DNA from 3 places in the Xanthomonas hortorum pv. pelargonii genome. Region 1 is predicted to be linked to each of the others. Evidence: predicted binding sites of a transcription regulator. Region 1 holds the regulator's gene; each other region holds the start of a gene.
What was found. The regulator FliA, encoded in region 1, starts transcription of late flagellar genes. The targets are predictions, from matches to a motif close to TAAAGTTTNNCNNNCNNNGGCCGATAA.

Region 1 (4,172 bases):
GGGCGCGGCCTTGGCGCCGGGCGCCGGTACGTGGCCGTCGTCATGGGCAGGTGTGGCCACCGCAGCCAATGCGGCCTTGGGCGCGGCCTTGACCGCCGGCGGGCCGCTCTTGGCATCGAACTGCGCGATCAGCGAGGCCGGCGCATGCGGCACGGTTTCGCCCGAGCCCATCGCATCGAGCATCGCCTGCAGATAATCCAGCGACTGCTGCGCGGCATCGAAGTGATGCGCCTGCAACACCGCCTGGCCGGAGCGCGCCATGCCGAGGGTTTCTTCAGCGGCGTGGCACAGCTCCACCATGGGCTTGATCGCCAGAAAGCCGGCGCCGCCCTTGAGCGTGTGGAAACCGCGGAACACCGCGTTGAGCTGGTCGGCTTCGTCCGGTGCCTGTTCCAGCGCGACCAGCTGTTCGCCGAGGCGATCCAGGATTTCCTGGGCCTCGACGATGAAATCGGCAGCAATATCGTCTGGAACAGCACTCATGGTTACAACCCCAATCCGGACAGCAGGTCATCGGCGTCGTCCTGCGACACCGCGTGACGGTCCAGGCCCTTGACTGCAGGACCGGCAAGACCGCCGTCGTCTTTCTTCGGCTCGGTGCTCTTTGGCGGCAGGCCGAGTGCGCCGAAGCCTTCGTGCACGCGCCGCACGATGCCGGCCACGCGCCGGATGATCTGCCCGCTCAGGTCCTGGTAGCTTTGCGCCAGCGACAGTTCGGTCAGGTTGTGGCGCATCTTGTCCATCAGCGCGCCCTGGTCCTGATTCAGACCACCGTCGCGCAGCTGGTTGGCCAGCTCACGGCATTCTTCGACCAGATCCAGCGTGCGATGGCTGGCCTTTTCGGTCATTTCCACCACGTGGTCCAGGCGCGAACACGCATCGTCCAGTTCGCCGGCTTCTTCGGGCACGGTGGGCAGTTCGCCCAGCGCCTGACCGAGTTCGCGTGCGAGCCGGCTCAGGCCCTGCATCATCGGACGGGTGCGCAAGGCGGCGAGGTGGTCGACCTCGCGCTTCCAGGCGGCTTCGTCACCGCTTTCCAGTGCATCGAGCGCGCCTTGCAGGCGGTCGATCAAGGCAGCGCGTTCGGCATTGGTTTCCACGGTGGCGTTCATCAGGCGGTCGCCGCCAGACGTTCGAACACCTTGCCCAGCTTTTCTTCCAGCGTCTGCGCGGTGAACGGCTTGATGATGTAGCCATTCACGCCGCACTGGGCGGCTTCGATGATCTGCTCGCGCTTTGCTTCGGCGGTCACCATCATCACCGGCAGGTGCTTGAGCTTGGCGTCGGCGCGGATGTTGCGCAGCAGGTCGATGCCGGTCATGCCGGGCATGTTCCAGTCGGTGACCACGAAATCGAACGGGCCGGCCCGCAATGCAGCCAGTGCGCTGTTGCCGTCTTCGGCCTCTGCGGTATTGGTGAAGCCAAGATCGCCCAACAGATTCTTGACGATACGTCGCATCGTCGAGAAGTCGTCCACGATCAAAATCCGCATGTTCTTGTTCACATCAAGCTCCTAACACTAAAAAATACGCGAAAAAATCATTCGTCAATTTCGACACCGGCATCGGCCAGTTCGAAGACCTTGAGGCGGCCGCGCAGACGCACCACGGCCTGGCCGTGGATCTGGCAGACGCGCGATTCGCTGACACCGAGCACGGCGCCGATTTCCTTCAGGTTCAATTCCTGTTCGTAGTACAGCGACAGCACCAGCTGCTCGCGCTCGGGCAACTGGCCGATGGCCTTGCCCAGCTCGCGGCCGAACTCGCCACGCTCCATCATCTGCTGCGGGTTGGGGCCACCCTTGGCGGTGGTGTCCAGCTCGCCGTGATCTTCGATCCGCGACTCCAGGCTCAGCACCTGGCCGCGGGCGGCGTCTTCCATCAGACGCAGGTAATCGGGCAACGGCATTTCCATCGCGGCAGCCACTTCGGTGGCGGCGGCGGCGCGGCCGGTGTTCTGTTCGATCTTGCGCACGGCGGCGGCAGCGTCGCGGGCACGGCGGTGGACTGAACGCGGCACCCAGTCGCCTCTGCGAATCTCGTCGATCATCGAGCCGCGGATACGGATCGAGGCATAGGTTTCGAACGAGGCGCCCTGCTCGGAGTCGTAACTGCGCGAGGCTTCGATCAGGCCGATCATGCCGGCCTGGATCAGGTCGTCCACTTCCACGCTCGCCGGCAGGCGCGCGGCCAGATGGTGGGCGATGCGGCGCACCAGATCGGCGTGTTGGGTGACGATGTCGTTGGCGTTGTTGCGTTGCACTGCACGGTACTGCGCGGTGGCCGTCGTTGCGGTTGCGGTAGCGGTGCTCATGCGGCGACCCCCCGTTGGATGATGCGTTCGACAAAGAACTCGACGTTGCCGCGTGGCACGGTGGGGGCCTGCCAGCGCGAGGTACGCCGCGCGATTTCTGCGATGGCCAGCGCCGAGGGGCTGGCGGGGTAGGCCTTGATGACCGGTTGCTGGCGCTGTACCGACAAACGCAACCAGTCGTCCTGGGGCACGTGGCCGAGGTAGTTCAGCGACACGTCGCCGAGGAATTTTTCGCAGACCCGCGACAGCTTGTCGTACAGCAGGCGGCCTTCGTTGGGGTCGCGCACCATGTTGGCGATGATCTGCAAACGGTCCACGCCGCGTTCGCGCGAGAGCACCTTGATCAGCGCGTAGGCGTCGGTGATCGAGGCCGGTTCGTCGCAGACCACCACCACGGTGTCCTGGGCGGCCTGGCAGAAGGTCAGCACGCTGTCGGTAATGCCGGCGGCGGTGTCGATGACCATCACGTCCAGGTCGCGTTCCAGTTCGGAGAACACGTTGACCAGGCCGATGTGCTGGGCCGGAGCCATTTCGGCCATGTGGCGGCGACCGGAGGCGGCCGGGACCACCAACACGCCACCGGGGCCTTCGATGATCACTTCGTCCAGCGTGCAGCGGCCGGCGATCAGGTCGGCCAGGGTGTACTTGGGCGAGAGTCCCAAGACCACGTCCAGGTTGGCCAGGCCAAGGTCGGCGTCCAGCAGCAGGGTGCGCTTGCCCATCTCGGCAAGGGCCACGGCCAGGTTGGCGGAGATGTTGGTTTTACCCACGCCGCCCTTGCCACCGGTCACGGCAATGGTGCGCACCGGGCCCAGGGGCTCGGGACGGGTCGCCGTCAGGGGGAAGGCGTTGGTCAGCTTGGCGTATTCACGCGACTGCATGGTTGTGCTCCGGAGTACAGGGCTTATCGGCAGCGCGCCGCAAATCTTCAAGGCGAAGAACGAGACTGGCGGCATTGGCGCGGTGCAGGTCGTCGGGGACCCGCTGTCCGTCAGTCACCCAGGTGATGGGCATTTGGTGGTCGACCACCACCGACAAGGCGCTGCCGAAGCGGCCGGTCTCGTCGAGTTTGGTCAGCACCACGCCTTGGGGTTTGGCGTGGGCGAAGCGGCGTACGACCTCGTCGAGGTCGGAAAAATGGGCGTTGGCCGGCAGCACCAGCAGCGAGGTGACCTGGTGCGCGGCGCGCAGCCAGTTCAGCTGTGCGGCCAGGGCGCGGTCGCGCTGGCCCATGCCAGCGGTGTCGATCAACACCAGCTTGTAGTCGCGCAGGCGCTCGAGCAGTTCCAGCAGGCTCTCGGCGCTGTCGGCCTCGTGCACCGCGATGCCGAGCTGACGGCCGTAGCTGTGCAGCTGCTCGCGGCCGCCGACGCGCTGGGTGTCGGTGGTGACCAGGGCCACGTCGCGCGGGGCGTGCTGGGCGGCGAAGCGCTGGGCGAGCTTGGCGATGGTGGTGGTCTTGCCGGCACCGGTCGGGCCGACCAGGGCGATCACGCCGCCGCGTTCCAGCGGGTCGATCGGAGCCACCGGCAGACGCTTGGACAGCAGGCCCAGCATCAGCCCGCGGCCGCGGTGCAATTCGGTATCGGCCGGGATCTGCAGGGCCACATCGCGGATCAGACCGGCATCGAAGCCGTAGTCGTCCATCAGCTCCAGGGCCTGCGCACGCACCGGGGAGCCACGCAGGCGCTCGTCGGTGAGACGGTTCATTTCGCGCTCGATCATCTGACGCATCAGCGCCAGCTCACCGCGCAGCTGCTTGAGTTCTTCGTCGTTCTGCGGCACCGGGGCGGCGGCGACCGGCACCGCAGCCAGGGCGACCGGGGCGGCCACCAGCGGCGGCAACGCGGCCGGCGGCA
Region 2 (4,172 bases), 1.1 Mb from region 1:
AGCGCGACGAAACCCTGCGCGAGCAGATCACCTGGAACCCGAAAAATCACTACGACTGCGGTTGTGGCGGGTTGGAACTGGATATCGCCCAATCCGACGATGGTCTGGATTGGTCGGTTGGCCACAAGGGTTCCTACGATAAGCACTACCGTCAGCTCTCCGGCTTTTTGAGCGACCTGGCGGTGTGGTCGAAAGAAAATGACGGCCACGACGTGATCACCTTGCACCTGGACCTCAAACACACTGCGACCAAAGACTTCCCTGATCAACTGGATGCGTATCTCAAGGACAGGCTGCCGCGCATCTATACACCTGGCGAACTGATGGGGTCACAAGAGACGCTGGCACTTGGCGCCGAAAGGAATGGCTGGCCCTTCATTGAAGACTTGAAGAACACGTTTCTTGTCTGCGTGACCGGCAACAAACAGGACAAGCAGACCTATGCGGAGACCGTGCCGAAATCGCGGCTATGCTTCGCCGACAAAGACACTGATGCCGACGAGAATCCCTCGGATCCTCACCGGGTCTTTTTCAACTTCCACATCTTCCATTCTGATCGCGATCAATGGATGAAGACATTCAAGGCCTGCGTCGGCAGACCCGAGGTCATCATCCGTGCGTATCTAGCCAATAGCGAAGACAACTGGAACGACTGTCTCGACAGCGGCTGTTGCGTGATCGCGACCAACAAGATCAGCGACCACGCCTGGGCACTGGTCGGTGCGCAGCGCTTCGCCAAGCGGGTGCCGTTGTTGTAGTGGAGGAATCTCCTTACAACCCCGCTCGTGGTTCCCGACAGCGATGCAAGGTGTTTTCTGGCACAATCGGCGGCCTGCAGGCTGATGGACCATCGGCGTCGGCCCGCAGCCATGGACGCCAAAAGCGCTAATTAACCAAGGTCAAGGAGGATCACGATTGGGAATGTCATCGATTCGGCACGTGGGCGACTATCAGCTCACCGCGCATGTCACGCCCGGCGAAGGGCAGTTTTCGGCTGAACTGCTGCTCAGCAAATCTGGCGGCATTACCTTGCAGCGATACCGTGTGCCGGGCGATGCGTTCGCCGACCGCATCGCCGCGCATGATCACGCCAGGCAGTGGATGGCGATGTGCGAGGTCTCCAGCGATGGGCACGTGCGCTTCGATGCGCATTGCCTCGATCAGGGCCGACTTGCAGTAGCCGCCGCCTAAGCAGGCGGGAAGCACCGGGTGAGCCGCTCGTTCCAGAAGGCGAGTTGCTCCAACGTGTGTGACTCAATGGGTTTTTCCACTGTCGACGACGCTTTGCGTTGCGCCACTGTGGCAATCAGCGATGCCGCCAGGCGATCCCAGCACAGTCTGAGCAAGGCCGGTTCGGGATGCGAAGCAAGCATTGCTTCCAGCATCGCCCCTTGCGCGACTCTTGATGCCTGCAATTCGCTCAGCGCATCGGTCACTGCCGTCATCCATTGCTCGGTCAACTGCTCCGTCATTTCCGCACGCGATCCCTTTCAAGATGCACAGGCTATCCGCAATGCACGGGTTTGTACCGGCTGCGCGCAAGATTCGCCAAGACATTACTGAACCGTATGGCGGAGGTTTTGAGCGAACCTCTGAAGCGATGCTTTTCATCACCGAGCGCTGCCGACAGTGCGTTGGCAAGATCGCTTTCACTCGCAGCCGAGACGGCTTTCGACTCGATGAAAGACCTCAGCTGCGAACTTGCCGCCACCAAAACCGATGCCCGGCCTGACGGAACGAATTACTGAGCTCGTCATCGAGTCAAGATTTTGTGAAATCTGCCGATAACGGATTGAGACACCTCGGCAAGCGCTAGCGAACCAGGCAAGCCGGCCGACGTTGGCGACAACGCCTGAGGTTGCTCAGGCAGGCCAGTCACTCGCCGGCTCCTCCCTACTCCTCCGCTTCTTCCCCAGGTCCCAGCATGCTATCCACGATCAAGAGCAAATTTATATTGGCATTGTTGGGAACGCTGATTCCGAGCATCCTGCTGTGTCTGTTCCTGCTGAACAGCCTGCACACCTCCAAGAATAATGTCGGCACGCTCTACAATCGCGATTTCACCGGCTCTGCGCTTGCCAGCAGCATCGACGGTCAGCTGACCCGGGTGGATATCAACATCCTGCGCATGATCGCCATCGGCACGCCCGAGCTGATCGCACAATGGAAGCAGGAAAACCAAACGCGCTTCACGCAAGTCGCGGCCAGCATCGTGGAACTCAAACAGTTGCTGAGCCAGGAAGCCGAGCACACCGCCCAGCTGCAAAAGATCACGGCAAGCTATGCGCTGATGCAAGCGGGGATGCAGCGCCAGATCGAGTTGATCGAAGCAGGCGATATCGCCGGCGGCGCGGAAGTCAATCGCACCCAGGTCAAGGACAACGCCAACGCCACCTTTGCCGGGCTTGCCACCTTGCGTGACGAACTGGCCGCCTCTGCCAAGCTGCGCTATCAGCAGCAACAGGCCACCAACACGCGCGCGATCACCTTGTCGGCGATCGCGCTGGGGTTGATCGCGTTGGCCGGCGTGAGCATTGCAGTGTTACTGGGTAACGCGATTTCACGCTCGATCCAGCGGGCGGTTGCCGCCGTCGAGCAGTTGTCGCGCGGCGTGCTGGACGTCGATATCAAGATCACCGGCAAGGACGAAACCGTGCAGTTGGCCAGTGCGGTCTATCGCATCCGCGATCGCCTGCAAGGCGTCATCGCCGCGCAGCTGGAAATGGCACGCCGGCACGATGCTGGCGAGATCAGCTACCGCATGGACGAAAACGCATTTCCTGGCGAGTTCGGTCACATGGTGCGCGATGCCAACGCCCTGGCCAGTTCGCATATCGCCATGACGATGCGCCTGACACAGATCATCGGGCGCTACGCCATCGGCGATCTGTCCGATGAGATGGATCGGCTGCCGGGCGAGAAGGCGGTGGTCACCGAGACGATGAATCAGGTCAAACAGAATCTGCAAGCGATCAATCAGGAAATCAGCCGCCTGGCTTCGGCAGCGGCAGCCGGGGACTTCAGCGTGCGTGGCGACACCGAGCGCTTCCAGCATGATTTCCGCACCATGGTCACCAGCCTCAATCATCTGATGGCCACCGCAGACGGCAACCTGCAATCGCTGTCTGCATTGCTGCAATCCATCGCAGCGGGCGACCTCACGGCGCGCATGAGCGGCGAGTTCAAGGGCGTGTTCGCGCATATGCGCGACGACGCCAATACCACCGCCGCGCAGCTGGCGGAAATCGTCGGACGCATTCAGCACTCGGCAATCTCCATCAACTCGGCTGCAAGCGAAATCGCCGCGGGCAATCAGGATCTGTCGCACCGCACCGAGCAGCAGGCGGCCAACCTGGAAGAAACCGCCGCCTCGATGGAAGAGCTCACCTCCACCGTTCGCCAGAACGCCGAGCATGCACGCCAGGCCAATCAGCTGGCGATCGGTGCGGCAAGCGTGGCCTCGCAAGGCGGCGAGATCGTGAGCAAGGTCGTGGGCACCATGGCCGGGATCGAAGCCTCGTCCAGGAAGATCGCCGACATCATCAGCGTCATCGACGGCATCTCGTTCCAGACCAACATCCTGGCGTTGAACGCGGCCGTGGAAGCCGCGCGCGCCGGCGAACAGGGCCGTGGCTTTGCCGTGGTTGCCTCGGAAGTGCGCACGCTCGCTCAGCGCTCAACCGCAGCTGCGAAGGAGATCAAGGGCTTGATCGACGACTCGGTACAGCGCGTTACCGAGGGCTCCACCCTGGTGCACACCGCCGGCAACACCATGGCCGAGCTTGTGGCCAGCGTGCAGCGCGTGACCGACATCATGGGTGAGATCTCTGCAGCCTCGCAGGAACAGTCGGTCGGCATCGAGCAGGTCAACATCACGGTCACGCAAATGGATGAGACCACCCAGCAAAATGCGGCACTGGTGGAAGAAGCCACTGCGGCGGCGCGTTCGATGGAAGAACAGGCCGGCCAGCTCACCGAAGCGGTTGCGGTGTTCAAGATTGCGCAGACGAGCACGCACAGCGCGCGTTCGGCACCAACCGCATCATCAAAGCTCAGCCTGGTCAGCGGCCGAACAGCAGCACCGGTCAAAGCCGCTACCCGCAAAGCGTCTGCACCGAAAAAACTGGCTACCACTGCTTCCAGTGACGGGAGCAACTGGCAGGAATTCTAAG
Region 3 (4,172 bases), 1.7 Mb from region 1:
CGCCTTGAGCACCGCATCGCCGGTGGCGTGGCCGTGTACATCGTTGATCAGCTTGAAGTGATCCAGATCGATCAACGCCAGCATGCATGAGATCTGCGAGCGCAACGCTTGCTCGATCTGCTGTTGCGCCTCGGAACGAATGGCGCGGCGATTGGGCAGGCCGGTGAGTTCGTCGCGCATCGCCAGACGCGACAGCTGACGGCGATGGCGCGCACCGAAGGCCAGCACCACCAAGGCGCCCAGCAACAGCAGGCAGGCCGCACATAGCGCGATCCATAGCGTGCGTTGGCCGGCTTCGCGCGCCTGCAAGGCCAGTTGCGCGGTCTCGCTGCGGCGGCGTAGCTCGGCGGTTTCGGCGCCACGGCGGGCATCTTCGTAGCGCGCCTGCAAGCGCAGCATCACGGTGTCGCGTTGGCGGTCCAGGCTTTGCGCGCGCAGCGTGTTGGCGCGTTGCAGTTCCTGGTATGCCTCGTCATGGCGGCCTTCCGCTGCCAGCGCCTGGGCAATGGCATCGAGCAGTTGCGCACGCCGGCTCAAGGTCAGGTTAGGGTCGTCCGCCGCCCTGGCCGCGACGATCTCGGCCCCCAGGCTGTCTGCCTTCAACACCGTCAATGCCTGCAGCAACACCGCATGACACGCGGCGATACGGCCAAAGTTGCCCTGTTTCTGCATCAGCGGCAGTGCCTCGCGCGCCATTGCCAGTGCCGCATTCGCATCGCCGGTTTCGCTCAGGGCTTCGCTGGCGCTGGTCAGTGCTGCGGCCACGCCGGCCTGATCGCCGAGCTCGCGGCTGAGCGCCAGCGCGCGCTTGAAGTGCAGCAAGGCGGCCTCGGGTTGCTGCGCGGCCAGCGACGTGCCGTACTCGTACTCGTACTCGTATTCGTATTCGTATTCGTATTCGATCAGGCTGCGCTGGAAGCGTGCCGGCTGGCCGTGCAGGCGCGTCAAGGCATGCTGCAGATAATCTTCGGCTTCGCTGTCTTCTGCCATGCGCCCGCCGACACGGCTGGCCAGCGACCCCAGCTGGGTCAACGCGTCCAGCTCCAGGCTCAAGGTGTGCTCGCGTACCGCACACTGGTAGCTGGCCTGCGCCGCCTTCCATGCCTCATCGCTGCTGCTGGAGGCCAGCATGCTCCACATGTCGACCGCTTCCACTTCGCACAGCAGATCGTTGCGACCCAGTGCCTGCGCCCGCTGACGCAGGTCTTCCAGCCGCGTCACCATGCCGCGGTTGGGATTCTCGCGCACATCGCTCAGTGCCTGCACGGTATCCAGCCACAGCTGCGCCTGCGCGGCGTTGCCATGCAATTGCTCCAACACGGTACGCGCCTGGCTGAGCACCAGCTGGCGATGATCGTTGTCTTCCAGCGAGATCAGGATGCGCGCCTGCGCCAGCAAGGCCCAGAATTGCGCGTCGGCGTCGCCATTGCTGCGCGCCTGCTGCAAAAAGGTCTGGGCGGTCTGCAACGCGGCCTTGGGGTCGTCGATTGCGGCCGATTCGATCGCCTTCCACGGCTGCGGCTGCGCCCACACCACCGCGCTGCTCAGCAGCAATGCGATCCCCGCCAAGACCCGTTGCCAGCGTGCCGCAAGGAGGCTCATCGGCGACTCATGACGGCGATAAGGCACAACGCGCCGGGACCGTGACCACGGCGTCACCTCCGACCCGAACCGGGCTTGCTGGTTGCTGCGGCATTTCAGGCACTCCCATGGGTGGACAGCGGTGGAATTGGGCGAGGTCGGCATCTGCTTGAACGCGACATCGATGCAGCAACCTCTGCAATGATGACCGGCAGGCATGCCAGACACCGTGATCGCGACGTTCCTGATCGAGCTCGTTATCGGCCTGATCGCACCTGGCTTGAATCGGAGCGAACGACGCAGCGAGCTGCCGGCATCCTGCGTGTGCCGGTGTATGCCGGTGTGTGCTGGCACCTGTCCGGCAGCGACGTAAACTGCCGCACGGCAGCCGCCGCCCGAGATCTGGAGACGCCGTGACATCCTGCTTGCCCCGCCTGCTCACGTTGCTTGCCGTCGCCTTGCTGGCGGCCTGCGCCACCCAGGCCCCGCGTGCGCCGCAGCGCTCTCCGGATGCGGTCAAGGCCGATATCGCCCGGCGCCTGCCGGCCACCCTCACCGATCGCGCCGGCTGGGCCAACGATGTGTACGTGGCGCTGTCCTCGCAGGCGCTGGACACCAGCCCCGAGCACATCTGCGCGGTGCTGGCGGTGACCGAGCAGGAGTCGACCTATCAGGCCAACCCTGTCGTTCCCAACCTGGGCAAGATTTCGCGCGCGGAGATCGACCGCCGCGCCAGTGCGCACCACATTCCCGGCTTCATGGTCGACGCCGCCCTGCGCATCGACTCCCCCGATGGCCACAGCTATGCCACGCGCATTGCGAGCGCGCGCACCGAGCAGGAATTGAGCAAGATCTTCGAGGATTTCACCGGCAGCGTGCCGTTGGGCGCGCGCCTGTTCGACGGGCTCAATCCGGTGCACACCGCCGGGCCGATGCAGGTGAGCATCGCGTTTGCCGAGCAGCATGCCGAGCGCTACCCGTATCCACCGGGCGACTCGATGCGCCATGAAGTCTTCAGCCGTCGCGGCGGGCTGTGGTTCGGCACCAGACATCTGCTCGGGTATCCGGCCAATTACGATGCACTGCTGTATCGCTTCGCCGACTTCAACGCCGGTTGGTACGCCAGCCGCAATGCCGCCTTCCAGGCCGCGCTGAGCAAGGCCAGCGGCATCGCGCTCGCGCTGGACGGCGACCTGCTCACACCCGGCGCCAGCCTGGAGGCACCGGGCGGCACCGAACGCGCCGCACGCGCCCTGGGCAGCCAGCTGGCGATGAGCGACCGGCAACTCCGCCGTGCGCTGGAAGCCGGCGATACGGCCGATTTCGAGGACACCGATCTGTATCGCCAGGTGTTCGCGCTGGCCGAGCGCAGCGCCGGCAAACCGTTGCCGCGCGCCGTATTGCCGGGTATCACCCTGGAAAGCCCGAAGATCACCCGCACGCTCACCACCGCCTGGTTCGCGCAGCGGGTGAACGAGCGTTGGAAACGCTGCATGGGCAAGTAGCCACACGCCCTCGCGCGCGGCACGCCCTGCATGTCGGCGCGCGTTGCGCCTGTCGCAACGGCTTGGTCTACGGCCATGGCACGACCTATGGCAGAGGCACACGCACCGCCGGCCCAGGTAGCATCAGGGGGCTGCGTCGACCGCATCGACGCGCGCCCCTTCCGACGAGGTCCACATGCTCACACCGTTGCCGATGCGCCACCTGCTCACCGCCCTGGCGATCGCCGCGCTGCCTGCGCTGGCCAGCGCACAGGTCCCCAGCGTGACCGAGGCCGACTACGCCCGCGCCGAGCGCCTCACCAGCTATCTGGCGCAACCGTTGGTCGATCACCAAGCCACGCGCATCGACTGGCTGGACGCCACCCATGTGGTCTATGTCGATCACGATGCCACCGGCAACCGGCTGCTGCAGCTGGATACCGCCACCGGCAAGACCGCGCCGCTGTTCAAGCAGTCCGCGCTGGTCGGCTCGCTCAATACGCTGCTGAAGACCGGCGACAAACCGCTCAAGGCCGACACGTTCGCACCGGTGGTCAAGCGCACCGCCGATGGCCGCTACCGCCTCAACGTCCGCGATACCGCCGTGGTCTGCGACACGCGTGCGCGCTGCAGCAAGCTCTATGCGAAGGACAAGGCAGAGCCGGGCGTGCCGTCGCCGGACAAGCGCAGCGAAGCCTTCATCCGCAACTGGAACCTGTGGGTACGCGATCTGGCCAGCGGCCAGGAAACCCAGCTCACCCGCGATGGCGTGGAGAATTTCGGCTACGCCACCGACAACGCCGGCTGGCAGCACAGCGACAACGCCATCGTTGCCTGGTCGCCGGACTCGCGCAAGATCGCCACCTTCCAGCAGGACCAGCGCAAGACCGGCGACATGTATCTGGTCAGCACCAAGCTCGGGCATCCGGAACTGCAGGCGTGGAAATACCCGCTGGCCGGCGACAAGGACGTGACCATGATCGAGCGCGTGGTCATCGATGTGCCCACGCGCAGCGTGCTGCGGCTGAAACTGCCGCCGGACCAGCACCGCTCCACCCTGTGCGACGACGTGAGCTGCTCGCCGGGCCTGTGGGACGATGTGAAGTG

Region 2: a site for FliA is predicted at 1,762-1,788, ahead of NDY25_RS16660 (methyl-accepting chemotaxis protein). Genes of this name have one in related genera too.
Region 3: a site for FliA is predicted at 1,839-1,865, ahead of NDY25_RS14380 (GGDEF domain-containing protein). Genes of this name have one in related genera too.

The regions. Positions count from the first base shown of each region.
Region 1 covers NZ_CP098604.1:5,003,900-5,008,071, forward strand. Annotated here, with positions in the region: gene NDY25_RS21330 (chemotaxis protein CheA) at 1-483, opposite strand, end outside; gene NDY25_RS21335 (protein phosphatase CheZ) at 486-1,112, opposite strand; gene cheY (chemotaxis response regulator CheY) at 1,112-1,504, opposite strand; gene NDY25_RS21345 (RNA polymerase sigma factor FliA) at 1,540-2,313, opposite strand; gene NDY25_RS21350 (MinD/ParA family protein) at 2,310-3,194, opposite strand; gene flhF (flagellar biosynthesis GTPase FlhF) at 3,181-4,172, opposite strand, start outside.
Region 2 covers NZ_CP098604.1:3,859,327-3,863,498, reverse strand. Annotated here, with positions in the region: gene NDY25_RS16675 (PI-PLC domain-containing protein) at 1-758, shown strand, start outside; gene NDY25_RS16670 (hypothetical protein) at 922-1,191, shown strand; gene NDY25_RS16665 (hypothetical protein) at 1,188-1,472, opposite strand; gene NDY25_RS16660 (methyl-accepting chemotaxis protein) at 1,925-4,171, shown strand.
Region 3 covers NZ_CP098604.1:3,279,892-3,284,063, reverse strand. Annotated here, with positions in the region: gene NDY25_RS14380 (GGDEF domain-containing protein) at 1-1,602, opposite strand, end outside; gene NDY25_RS14375 (DUF1615 domain-containing protein) at 1,995-3,086, shown strand; gene NDY25_RS14370 (S9 family peptidase) at 3,262-4,172, shown strand, end outside.